3 regions of the Paenibacillus sp. tmac-D7 genome follow, and region 3 is predicted to be linked to each of the others. Evidence: predicted binding sites of a transcription regulator. Region 3 holds the regulator's gene; each other region holds the start of a gene.
What was found. The regulator LexA, encoded in region 3, represses DNA repair genes until DNA is damaged. The targets are predictions, from matches to a motif close to CGAACATATGTTCG.
Positions count from the first base shown of each region.

Region 1: the regulator LexA is predicted to act here: its motif matches at 1,637-1,650, upstream of FKP33_RS01550 (YhjD family protein).
Region 2: the regulator LexA is predicted to act here: its motif matches at 2,788-2,801, upstream of recA (recombinase RecA).

Region 1 covers NZ_VIDW01000002.1:16,197-20,439, forward strand. The annotation lists gene FKP33_RS01545 (DNA polymerase IV) at 1-1,250, opposite strand, end outside; gene FKP33_RS01550 (YhjD family protein) at 1,247-1,618, opposite strand; gene FKP33_RS01555 (L,D-transpeptidase family protein) at 1,853-3,286, opposite strand; gene FKP33_RS01560 (HD-GYP domain-containing protein) at 3,436-4,173, opposite strand.
Region 2 covers NZ_VIDW01000003.1:95,764-100,006, reverse strand. The annotation lists gene rny (ribonuclease Y) at 1-645, opposite strand, end outside; gene FKP33_RS03190 (RecX family transcriptional regulator) at 890-1,594, opposite strand; gene recA (recombinase RecA) at 1,662-2,711, opposite strand; gene FKP33_RS03180 (competence/damage-inducible protein A) at 2,895-4,139, opposite strand; gene pgsA (CDP-diacylglycerol--glycerol-3-phosphate 3-phosphatidyltransferase) at 4,179-4,243, opposite strand, start outside.
Region 3 covers NZ_VIDW01000038.1:15,734-19,976, reverse strand. The annotation lists gene FKP33_RS20795 (aldo/keto reductase) at 1-575, opposite strand, end outside; gene FKP33_RS20790 (DUF896 domain-containing protein) at 591-785, opposite strand; gene FKP33_RS20785 (LysM peptidoglycan-binding domain-containing protein) at 954-1,313, opposite strand; gene lexA (transcriptional repressor LexA) at 1,460-2,080, shown strand; gene glnA (type I glutamate--ammonia ligase) at 2,240-3,577, opposite strand; gene FKP33_RS20770 (MerR family transcriptional regulator) at 3,675-4,088, opposite strand; gene FKP33_RS20765 (methionine gamma-lyase family protein) at 4,186-4,243, opposite strand, start outside.

The DNA of each region.
Region 1 (4,243 bases), on a different contig from region 3:
ATTTTCATCGACCTATCCGCTGCTTGCCCGGCAGCGGTAAGCGATGAAGCTCTTACGATTGCGGCGCTGCCATATCGATTTTTTATACTATCCGTAGCTTTCTCCAAGGCTCTGGACTTTACCTGATCCTCAAAGAGGGTAAGCTGGTAATCCTGATCGTCCATTAACTGGCTTAATGTCACACCGACACGACGCACGGGCATTTTATTCCAGAATTTATAAAAAAGCATTTTTACGGTTTCAAATACGGTATTGGTGTGGTTAGTAGGGTCCTGCATCTTCATTTGGCGCGAGAATCCGGTCGGTGCTTCGTAGGGACTGCACATGCAGCTGACCGTGACTACAGAGCCCATATATCCTTTACGACGGCAGTCGCGGCATACCTCCTCTGTGAGCTCCAGTAAAATGGTGTTCACTTCCCACGTCTCCACATAGTCTCTAGGTAAAGTCATCATATGGCCGACTGATTTTGGCGGCGTGTTGAATGTTCCGGGTGTAACCGGGCTATCATCCAGACCGTTCGCCGTCCGCCACATCACCTCTGCATGAATATCCGATTGCTTGCCAAAGCGAGCACGAAATTTATCTTTAAGACGCGGCAGCGGCGTTCTGGCAATATCGCCGATGGTGTGCATTCCAAGACGAGCAAAATGTGCCGTCATACGTGAACCGACACCGAACATCTTATTTACGGGTTGTGGCCATAGCAAAGTCTCGACTTCTGTTTTTGACAAGGTAAAGATGCCACTTTCATTCTTCTTTGCCCATATATCCGTCGCGATTTTAGCAAGTATTTTATTAGAACTGATGCCTACTCTAACCCATACTCCGGTTTGACTAAGAACCTTTTGCTGAATAGATTTAGCGATCGTTTCAGGATCTCCAAAGATAGGCAAGCTTGCAGAAACATCCAAAAACTGCTCATCAATACTGAATATCTCAACAAGATCCGTAAACTCCTCATAAATCTTCGTAATCATCAGTGAGACATCAATGTAATGCTGCATCCGGGGACGCATGACAACGAGCTCCGGACACTTGATAAGGGCTTCGCCCAACCGTTCCGCCGTAGTCACCCCGAAGCTTTTCGCGATGGGACAGGCAGCCAGAATAATACCTGAGCGGCGTGCCGGATCACCGGCAACAGCAACGGGTTTATTTTTACATTCAGGATGATCCGCCTTCTCTACGCTGGCGTAAAAGCTCTGGCAATCCGCTAGAAAAATAGTCCTTTCGCTGTTCTCGCTCATCTTATCTGCCTCCGTAAGTTCATAAGCATGGTCATGAGCTCAGCCTTTATCAAACTCCTCAGCATGTTGAAATGATGAACGTAGCCGCGGACTTTGTATTCTACCTGAATACCCTGCGCATTCATTTCTGTACTCAAAACTTTAATATTTTGTTGGATCATCTTACTTTTAATGCTCTGCAATTTTGAATAAATGGAATCTTCAACTTCCCTAAGATAAAAAATGACATGACGGAAAACAATTTTGTCCTGATACATTTTTAACGTATCCATATCTCTGGCTAACATATCCAGCAAAATGGGCAGCAAGGTGTAGTCCTTGATGATTTGAATATCTTCTTCGGTTTCAATACTTGGATTAACACTCATACATCCACCACCATCATACGAACATATATTCTCGTTTCACATTATACACCGAACACTTGTTCTTTATGCAAGTGAATTTTTTGGAAATCGATTCTTCCCTCAGCCATGCAAAAAAAAACAGGTTACCGGCAGGCACCTGTCCTTTGCAATATTTTCGTACTCCATCTTTGCGGCTCAAATTTACGATCACGCCATCATCGTTGAACGGAACGCCAAAAGCGAGGGGAACGTCGTCTAATCGAGCCATTTATACACCTTGTTCGGGTTCGTATCGTCGGCTTGAGCGGGCAGCTTCAACGGGGTCGCGCTGACGGACGTGGCGGCAGGCAGCAAGCCGCGGCCGATCGTCACCTTCGTACCGAGCGGCGCCATGTCGAACAGCTCCTCCACGTCTGTCTGGCGCATCCGGACGCAGCCGAGCGACTGATCCTTGCCGATGCTCTTCGGCTTGTTCGTCCCGTGAATCGCGTATAACGTATCGGACAGCGTCATCCCTCGGCTGCCGAAATCGCCGTCTGATTGGCCGTTCGGATTGCGCACCTTCTCCGAAATAACGAAGCTCCCTTCCGGCGTCCGCGAACCGCCGAGACCGACCGGGTATTCGCGCACGACAATGCTGCCGCTCACGACCGCCAGCCGGTGAGCCGTTTTGTCTATCTTAATTTCAAGCGGCTCGGCGAGCGGTTGAATCAATCCCTCGGGAAGCTCACCGGGTGGCGTCTGACCTTGCGAAGATCCGCCCGCCTGCGCGGCTGAGCGCTCGTTCCAGCCCTGCATCTCTTGCGCTATAGCCGCCGAGTCGCGTGCGAACAGCTCCGACATATAAGGCGTCAACCCGGGCAGCACGTTGTCCGGATACGACGCCGTCAATTGCGAAGCTTCCGTAGGCGCTTGTCCGGTGCGCCGGATGTAGGCTGCCACCGCCGAGCGAAGCACGGCCTGCTGCTCCTGATGAGACATCCATGCCGCTACGACGCCGTCCGCCCGCTGAGCGTCGCTCGGCTCGCATTGACAGCTTTCCGCGTCGTGGTACAAAATTTGCTGCCGCGAAGCGTCAGACTCCGCCTCCACCGACAAGAGCGTCTCCGGCTTTCGCAGCCATTCGATCCAGGTCGAATCGCTGAGCGGGATGCCGCGCACCAGGATGCCGAAGCTTCTCACCCGTTCGAGCAGCAGCATGTGCTGCAGCGCTTGGCCGATCGTCTCCGGCGTTTTGGTCCCGGCCAAATAGTACACCCGGGTCGCCTGAATTTGCGCCGGCGTGACGTCCGCAGGGACGACGGCCGCAGGCTGCGCCAGCTCCTCCACCGTTCGCGTCTGCAGGCCGGGCGCCGAGAGCAGCGCAGCTCCGAGCGCAAGCATCGCTACGGCGAGACGCATGAACCGAATCCCCCAGCGGCGAGACGCCCGAGGCGGCTTCGACGGCCCGGGCGAAGCCGCCTCCTCCGCGGGCAGCACGACCTTCTGCTCTTCATAGGCCTCGTACACCTCGCCGGCTTGCGCATAGCAGTACAGCGCCTTGCCCTGCTTGCCTTGCTCCTCATACTCCCGGCCGAGCAAGTACCAGGCCATTTTATTATCGGGATGCTCCCGGACGTATTTTTTCAAATATTGCGGATCCTGTTTAAAAAACTGCTGCAGTTGTTCGTCGGAATCTTTCGTTCTCACGAACTCCCCCTCGCTTTCCACCCTTCTCCCCTATAATATCGGCCGGCGGCTTTTAATTGTGAAGGTGAAGGGGAGCCGCGGAAGCAGCGCCAAAAACCGCTCTGCAGCGGTTTCAGCTTCTTCTTGCCTTATTCATGAAGCGCTCCCTCTTACCTCTCCTCGAGGCTTGACGATGAACGCAGTACCGTTCCCGTGCGAAGCTTCTCTCGCATGACCGCCTCAAAGGCATCGACGATCTCGGGGTCGAAATGGGTCCCCTTGCAGCGTATAATTTCCGACATGCCTTCCTCGTAGCTGCGCCCTCGCGCGTAAGGACGGTCCGTCGTCATCGCGTCGAAAGCGTCGGCCACGGCGACGATTCGCGCGAAGAACGGAATTTGATCCCCGCGCAAGCCGTCGGGGTACCCCGAGCCGTTCATCTTCTCATGATGATATTTGGCAACCTGAGTCGCCTGAAGCATACGTTCTTCCGGCTCCATCTTGGACAAGATGCGGGCGCCGATCGTCGTATGCGCGATCATCTCCTGAAACTCCTCGTCGTTCAAGCTTTCCGCTTTCAGCAGAATACGATCGGGTACGCCGATCTTGCCGATGTCGTGCATCAACGCGGCGCGGTGGAAATGCTTGCATTCTTCCTCGGATATTCCAAGCTTCCGGGCGATCCACAACGAGTACAACGCAACGCGGGACGAATGCCCGGCCGTATAAGGATCGCGTGAATCCAGCGCCAATACGAGCGAATGAATCAAATTCATCGAGAACGGATGGTCCGGTTCCGCACCGCCGCGATTTAATTCGGATGCCGATTCCAGCAGCAGCTCCAAGTCACGGTTTCTTTTTTCCAATTGTTCGATACGCTTCAGCAACCGCTCTCGTTCGTCCGGCAAGCCGTTCACCTCTGTTCTTTGACGTCTGAATGTACATGTAATCTTAATCGAAAAGACCTATTCTGTGAAG
Region 2 (4,243 bases), on a different contig from region 3:
TTTCATTTCTTCGTTAGGAAGCGCAACAACGGATACGGTGGTTTCGGCCACATGATCCGCGGCGCATCTTTGGATGGCCAAAGTAATAATGTCTCTGGCCTTCTTGTCGCCTTCTTCTTTGGCTTGTTGTTCGATTTCTTTAATCAATTGCGCGGTTTCATGGCGAACTTCCCGCTCCACGTTCGTCAAGATGATCTGTTTCGCATCATCCATCGTCAACGAGGAAATTCGCTCCAACTCGGAAACTTGATCACGATAAATCTGATCAATTTGCGCTTGGGTTTCTTCGATTCGTTTCTCCTTGTTGGCGACCTGCTCTTCTTTTTTCTCAAGAGATTCTAATTTTTTATCCAGCGATTCCTCTTTTTGCAACAGTCGTCTCTCTTGTCGTTGTGTTTCGTTTCGACGTTCACGAATGTCTTTTTCAGCTTCGGTTCTGAGCTTGTGAATTTCGTCCTTCGCTTCCAGAACCGTTTCCTTTTTCAGTGCCTCCGCTTCTTTGCGAGCGTTGTCGATGATCTGCTGTGCGGCATGTTCAGCACTTGAAATTTTCGCCTCTGCAAGGGACTTGCGGATAAAATAACCGATCCCGAAGCATAGTACACCAACAACGAGAACAATCAGGATCCAGATGATCGGTTCCATCCAGTTCACCTCCCTCGTTGTTTCTCCAAGGGGTAAGCTTGGGATAATCAGGTTGTTTAATCCATTCTACATACGTTAGAAAAAGTAAAAATTGGCGATTTTACTTTGCGAATCGTCTCCTTGGGCTGTCAAGGAATGATTCTGTATATGATGAATATACATGATTATTTTATAGTTTGGTCAAGAAGCTTGTCAAGCTGTTGGCCTTCGCCCCCTATCTAAATAGGATAAATATTTAATCGGATCACTCATATTCCGAAAGATCCAACTCCGCCAAGTCATCATCGTCCATGCTGCGCTGCGGCATTTTGCCCAGAACTTGTTGAACGACGGTTAACGTGTACCCTCTGCGCTGCAAGAAGGAAGCGATTTTCCGCCGGGCTTTCGACGGGTCTTCCTCCCACTCCCGCTTGTAACGTCTGGAAACGAGCGCGTAGGCCGCCTCCCGCTCCGTCTCCGCGTCCACTCCGGCAAGAGCCGTTTCGATATGCTCTTTGGGTACGCCCTTTTGCTTCAATTCCTGTTTGATCCAGTGACGCCCTTTCTTTTGCGATTGCGAACGCTGCTTCGCCATTTGTTCCGCAAACAAAGCGTCATTCAAGTACCCTTCCGTTCTCAGCCGTGAGATCACGTCTTCGATGACATCCGGCTGAAATTCCTTTTCCTTCAGCCGCGAACGCATCTCGTGTTCGGAGCGAAGCCGGCTCGCCAGCAATCGAACAGCGCTCAAGTAAGCCTTATGCCTCTCTTCAGCCGCCAGAATCCGTTCCATCTCCGCAGACTCCACCTGCGCACCCTTTAAGAGCCGGTACTTGATCATAATGTCCTCATGGACGGAAAAAGCCAACTTATCGTCGATGAAAACATTGTACCGCTGCTGAGCTCTCGCCTGACGCTCCACTTTCGTAATAAAACCGCCCAGCGGTGCGCTTTCTTGATAACCGGTCATCCATACTACCTCCACAAGAAACGGCGAAAAGGCACCCTCCTGCTAAGAAAAGGTGCCTTAAGCCGATTTATTCGAGTACTGCCAAATCCTCTTCTTCCTCTTCATCATCGTCCGTATTCGGTCCGACTACTGCAACCAAATTGCTTGTTTCCCGAATTTTCTTCTCGATCGCATCCGCCAGATGCGGATTTTCCTTCAAGAATTGCTTCGCGTTCTCACGGCCTTGACCAAGACGCTCGCCACTGTAGGAATACCACGCGCCGCTCTTCTGGATAATATCCATTTCTGTCGCGATGTCGACGATGCTGCCCTCTTTGGAAATTCCTTCGCCGTACATGATATCGATCTCCGCTTGTTTGAACGGCGGCGCTACTTTATTCTTAACGACTTTAATCTTCGTCCGGTTACCGACCATATCGTTGCCTTGCTTGATCGTTTCTACGCGGCGTACGTCCAAACGTACGGAAGAATAAAACTTGAGCGCCCGTCCGCCGGGGGTCGTCTCCGGGTTCCCGAACATGACGCCGACTTTCTCGCGCAGCTGGTTGATGAAGATGGCGATCGTCTTCGACTTGTTGATCGCTCCGGACAGCTTACGCAGCGCTTGCGACATCAGACGCGCTTGCAACCCGACGTGCGAATCCCCCATCTCCCCTTCGATCTCCGCTCTCGGCACGAGCGCGGCTACGGAGTCGATGACGATGATGTCGACCGCGCCGCTTCGTACGAGCGCTTCCGCGATCTCGAGCGCCTGTTCGCCCGTATCGGGCTGTGACAGGAGCAGTTCGTCGATGTTGATGCCAAGCTTGCTTGCATAAAGCGGATCAAGAGCGTGCTCCGCATCGATGAATGCCGCCGTGCCGCCTACCTTCTGCACTTCCGCGATGGCATGCAGCGCTACGGTCGTTTTACCTGAAGACTCCGGTCCGTAAACTTCTATAATTCTACCGCGCGGATAACCGCCGATACCGAGCGCGATATCGAGCGCAAGCGAGCCGCTTGGAATAGTTTCCACTTGCATGTGGGTAGATTCACCCAGTTTCATAATCGACCCTTTACCAAACTGCTTCTCGATTTGACGAAGGGCATTTTCCAGTGCTGCGCGACGATCCGTCAAGAGACTCACTTCCCTCTTCTATATTCTCTTATGTTTCCATCATAACGGTTTTCATAACCTTTGCCAAGGTTTTTCTCGAACATATATTCGCATCTTGGTCCAAATAAAAACCGTAACAAGGTTTAAAGTTGTTACGGTGCTTCCGCGTAAATCTATTATACTTTATTTTCTAGTGAGCGGCAACTACGATTTTAGCCGTTCCCACAGCTGATAGAGCGCGCTTTTGGACGCGCGCAGCTTGATTGTCGAGCGGTTGCCCCATGCTTGCAGCTCAACCGCCGCCGCCTCGCCCCCGCCCGCAATCCCGACATACACCAAGCCAACCGGCTTGCCTTCCGATTCCGAGGGTCCTGCCACGCCGGTGACGGATAGTCCGTAATCGGCCCCGCACAAAGTCCGTACGGCCTCCGCCATCCGGATCGCCGTTTCCGCGCTGACGGCTCCGGGAGCTCCCTCGCCTTCGAGCTCGTTCAAGGGAATGCCGAGCACGCGGTGTTTCACCTGGTTCGTATAACTGATCACCCCGCCGGCGAAAGCGTTCGAGCTGCCCGGTACGGCCGTCAGCAAATCGCTGAGCTGTCCTCCGGTGCAGCTTTCGGCCACGGCGAGTGTTTGGCCGCGGGAAGCGAGCTCCCGCAAGAGGAATTCTTCGAGCGAGATGTCTTCTGCCGCATAGATGAAGCCTCCGAGCCGGCGGCGTATCTCATCCTCCAGCGGTTTAAGCTTCCGTGCGGCTTCCTGCGCGCTTCCTGCGCGCGTCGTTAACCGAATGGCCACCTCGCCTTCCTTGGCGTAAGGCGCTATCGTAGGATCCGTCTGCGCGTCGATCAAATCGATCAGTTGATGCTCCAGCGACGACTCGCCGATGCCTGCAAACTTGAGCATGGTCGAATGAAGCGCCTCCAGGCCTTCGACATTCGCTTCTAACCACGGTTTGACCTGAAGCTCGAACATCGGCTTCATTTCGCTAGGCGGACCCGGCAGAAGCACGTAGCGCGTGCCGTCCACCGTTAAGGCGACGCCCACCGCAAGGCCCGTTTCGTTCGCCAGGGGATCGCTCCCTTCCAGCATCAGCGCCTGCCGGACGTTGCTCTCGACCATCGGCATGTTTCGTTTGGCGAACAGCTCCGTCATTTTGTCCATCGAAGGCTGGTGGATCACCAGCGGCCGTCCAAGCACCTCGGCAAGCACATCCTTCGTTATGTCGTCCTGCGTAGGCCCCAGACCGCCCGTGCAAATAATCAAGTCGGCCCGGCTCTTCGCAAGCGCAAGCGATTCCTTGATCCGTCCGGCATTGTCACCGACGACCGTATGAAAATATACGCCGATGCCCAGGTCGGCCAAGCCTTTAGATAAAAACTGCGCGTTCGTATTGGCGATTTGACCCATCAGCAGCTCCGTGCCGACGGCGATAATTTCCGCTCTCATCCTATTCCCCTCCGGATACAACAAAAACAATAGGTCGCCCTACTGTTTCTTGTCGTCGAAATTGATAACGTGTTTGTTTTTAATAAAATAATCGAAGCCGGAAT
Region 3 (4,243 bases):
AGAGGGAGCACTTCGCGGTCCATGGAGCGGCACACGAGACTGTACTGCGGTTGAATGGAAATAAACCGCGCGTAGCGGTTGAAGTCACTTAGATTTAACGATTTCATTAACTGGTACGCCAAGAAATTCGAGCATCCGATGTACCGAACCTTCCCTGATGCAACTAAATCGTCCAGCGCACGAAGCGTCTCTTCAATCGGTGTGACCTGATCCCAAACGTGAACTTGGTACAAATCGATATAATCGGTTCCTAAGCGTCGCAAACTGTCTTCGACGGCATCCATGATATGCTTGCGGGATAGACCGACTTGGTTCGGTCCGGGTCCGGTCTTCATTCGAACTTTAGTAGCCAGAACTACGTCCGATCTTCGTTCGCGAATCGCTTTACCGACAATCTCTTCCGATCTGCCGCCTGCATAGACGTTTGCCGTATCGATGAAATTCCCTCCTTTATCCAGGAAACGGTTTATCATCTCTACGGACTCCCGTTCATCGGTCGTATGACCGAAGGTCATTGTTCCTAAGCAAAGTTCCGATACCAGAATACCGCTCTTACCCAAAGCCCGATATTGCATATCAAAACCCTCCTCCTACTTCTTCTCATCTTCATCAACAAATTTGATGTTATCGAGTTGAGTGCGTAAGGAAGATTTGAAAGAATCAATGTACTTTTTACGCAATTCGTTACGTTCGTTCAACTCCGCTTCGCTCAATCCTTCGGATTTCGCTTTTCGAGCGAGTTCATTGATTCGCTTCACGGTAACATCATGTTCCGATTCCAACATGCCTATCCTCCCAGTCTTCTCGTGTTCCGGTTGTCGCCAGCTGTCGGAACCTGACAAGCATGTCCAGACAAATGGCGTTCGTTATCAAATTATACTTTGACATTATGGATAACGATTGTCAAGAGAATTGACAGGCGGGAAGAGCCTGAAATGTCAGGGCGAGCGGTATTACGGAAGCAACAATTGTTGACCGGCACGAATCGAAGCGTCCTTCAATCCGTTCTTTTTTTTGAGCTCATAGATGTATTCTCTCGGGTTGCCACCCTTAGCTATATGTTCATTGGCGATACTCCACAAGGTATCTCCTCGTTCGACGATAACGGTATGTTGTTCGGCCGGCAAGGAGGCGGCTGCATAAGCGTCCGAATTCCCAAGTAATGCCGTGATCACCGTGCTGATCCCGATGATCATGGCCAACACAAGACCCGTCAGAGCCAGACGCCCTAGCCGTTTGCGATTGCCGACCGCATCTGTTCTATTCATGGACGGCACGCTTACCGAAGTTTGACTGCTAATGATATGCATCATAATGACGACCCCCAAACATTTGTTCTTATATTAAAATAACACGAACACATGTTTGTGTCAATGCATTTTCTCGAACTTATGTTTGTACGAACGGCTATTCTGTGCTATACTTCCAATTAATAGTTTCTATATATTGGAGTGATACGATGAGCAAGATTTCCTCCCGTCAACAGGCCATTTTAAATTTTATTAAAAATGAAGTTAAGGATAAAGGTTACCCGCCTTCCGTACGTGAAATCGGCGAAGCGGTAGGTTTGGCGTCGAGTTCCACCGTACATGGACACTTGGAAAGGCTCGAGAAGAAGGGCCTTATCCGCCGAGATCCGACCAAGCCAAGAGCCATTGAGATTCTGGACGGGGAACCAGGAGAAGGCGCGTTCTCCGTTTCGGTAGCCCGCGTTCCGTTAATCGGACGGGTTACGGCGGGGGTTCCGATTACAGCAACGGAGAACATTGAAGATTACTTTCCGCTCCCCAGCCACTTTGTCGGCGATCAGAGCGTGTTCATGTTAAGCGTCGTCGGCGAAAGTATGATTGACGCAGGCATTCATCACGGGGATTATGTGATCGTCCGCCAGCAGCAGACCGCCAACAACGGCGACATCGTCGTGGCTATGACCGAGGAAGACGAGGCGACGGTGAAAACGTTCTATAAAGAAAGAGACCATATTCGGTTACAGCCGCAAAACCCGACCATGGAGCCTATTCGGTTGAAAAACGTTTCTATTCTTGGCAAAGTCATCGGCGTATTCCGCGACATCCACTAACAACTCAAAACCTCTCGAAGCTCGGCTGCTGCCGGATCGTGAGGTTTTTTCGATAAAAAAACCTCACGGAAGATCACCGCTAGGTCCTTATGGAATATAGGTCTTGCTAAATTAAAGAAACGGACGCTCGGCTCAGCCGAACGTCCGTTTCTTTAATTATTAATAAAGCGTTAAATACTGCTCGCGCTCCCAAGCGTGAACTTGAGTACGGTAAATGTCATACTCGATTTCCTTAAGCTCGAAGAAATGAGCCAGCGCATGATCGCCGAGTGCTTCGCAAATGACATCGTCCCGAAGCATTTCGTCGAGCGCTTGCTTCAAGTTGATCGGCAAGCTCGGAATGCCTTGCTCTTCCCGCTCCTCTTCGGTCATCACGTAAATATTGCGGTCCGTCGGAGGCGGCAGCTGCATTTTTTTCTTGATGCCGTCAAGGCCGGCCTTCAACATAACGGCCAGCGCGAGATACGGGTTAGCCGCCGGATCCGGGTTACGCACTTCAACGCGCGTGCTGAGACCGCGGGAAGCCGGGATACGGATCATCGGGCTGCGGTTGCTGGCCGACCAGGCGACGTAACAAGGCGCTTCATAACCCGGTACAAGACGCTTGTACGAGTTGACGGTCGGGTTCGTAATCGCCGCGAACGCGCGGGCGTGGCGCAAAATACCAGCCATGTAATGACGTGCTTCTGCGCTTAGGCCGAGTTTGTCGCTCTCGTCGTAGAAGGCATTCTCTTTACCGCGGAACAACGATTGGTGACAATGCATGCCCGAGCCGTTAACGCCAAACAACGGCTTCGGCATGAATGTGGCATGCAGGCCGTGCTGACGGGCTACCGTCTTCACAACGAGCTTGAACGTTTGAATTTGGTCGGCCGCTTTAATCGCATCGGCATATTTAAAGTCGATCTCGTGCTGACCCGGCGCCACTTCGTGGTGTGACGCTTCGATCTCAAAGCCCATTTCTTCGAGCGTCAATACGATTTCGCGGCGGCAGTTCTCGCCGAGATCCGTAGGCGCCAAGTCGAAGTAACCGCCCTGGTCGTTCAGCTCCATGGTCGGATTGCCTTTCTCATCGGTTTTGAACAAGAAAAATTCCGGTTCCGGCCCGACGTTCATCGCGGTATAGCCCATTTCGTACGCTTCTTTCAACGCCGCTTTCAGAATGCCGCGCGGGTCGCCCGGGAACGGACGGCCGTCCGGCAAATAAATATCGCAAATCAAACGCGCCACGCGATCTTCCGTCACCCATGGGAACACGACCCAAGTATTCAAATCCGGGTATAAGTACATGTCTGATTCTTCGATACGAACGTAACCCTCGATGGAAGAACCATCAAACATCATTTTATTATCAAGCGCCTTCTCAAGCTGGCTTAAAGGTATTTCGACGTTCTTGATGGTGCCGAGCAAATCCGTAAATTGAAGTCGAATGAATCGAACGTTTTGTTCCTTGGCAATACGTAAAATGTCTTCCTTCGTGTAGTTCTTATCCGTCACTGTGAAATCTCCTCCTTAAAAATCGGTACGTAATAACGAGGGGTACCGCTCGCCCCGCCTCAGGTGAACAGAGCGGCGGTCGCTCCTCGGCCAAACCCTATTTTCTGAAAAAACGAGACAGTTCGCCTTGAATCAACGATACATGATTCGGTCGCTTGCCTCCGCCTATCAGCTGCTGCTTCAGCATCTTGTGCAGCTGGGAATCGGTCAGTTCCCGGCGTTTCACTTCGGATTGCTCGTTCAAGACGGTTGCATCCTCCGAATCTTTGTCGACCGGCAGCAGCACTTGTTTAATTCCTGCGATGTTAACGCCCTTCTCGATCAAATCCTTGATCTCCAAAAGACGCTCGACATCGTTGAACGAGTATAGACGCTGGTTGCCGCCGGTTCTTGCTGGAATGATCAATTCATGCTGCTCGTAGTATCGTATTTGTCTGGCGGTTAAATCCGTCAGCTTCATAACAATACCGATCGGAAAAAGGGCCATATTACGGCGGATATCATCACTCATGACTATCACCCCTAACACATAAAACCTTACTTTTATTGTAACCATGTTCTAGAAACGTGTCAAGTTATGTCAGGTTAATGCCACATGTAAGTAATGATTACAATAATTTGCGGTCGATCATGTTTTGGATGGCCGTCAGAACGCCGAGCTTACAG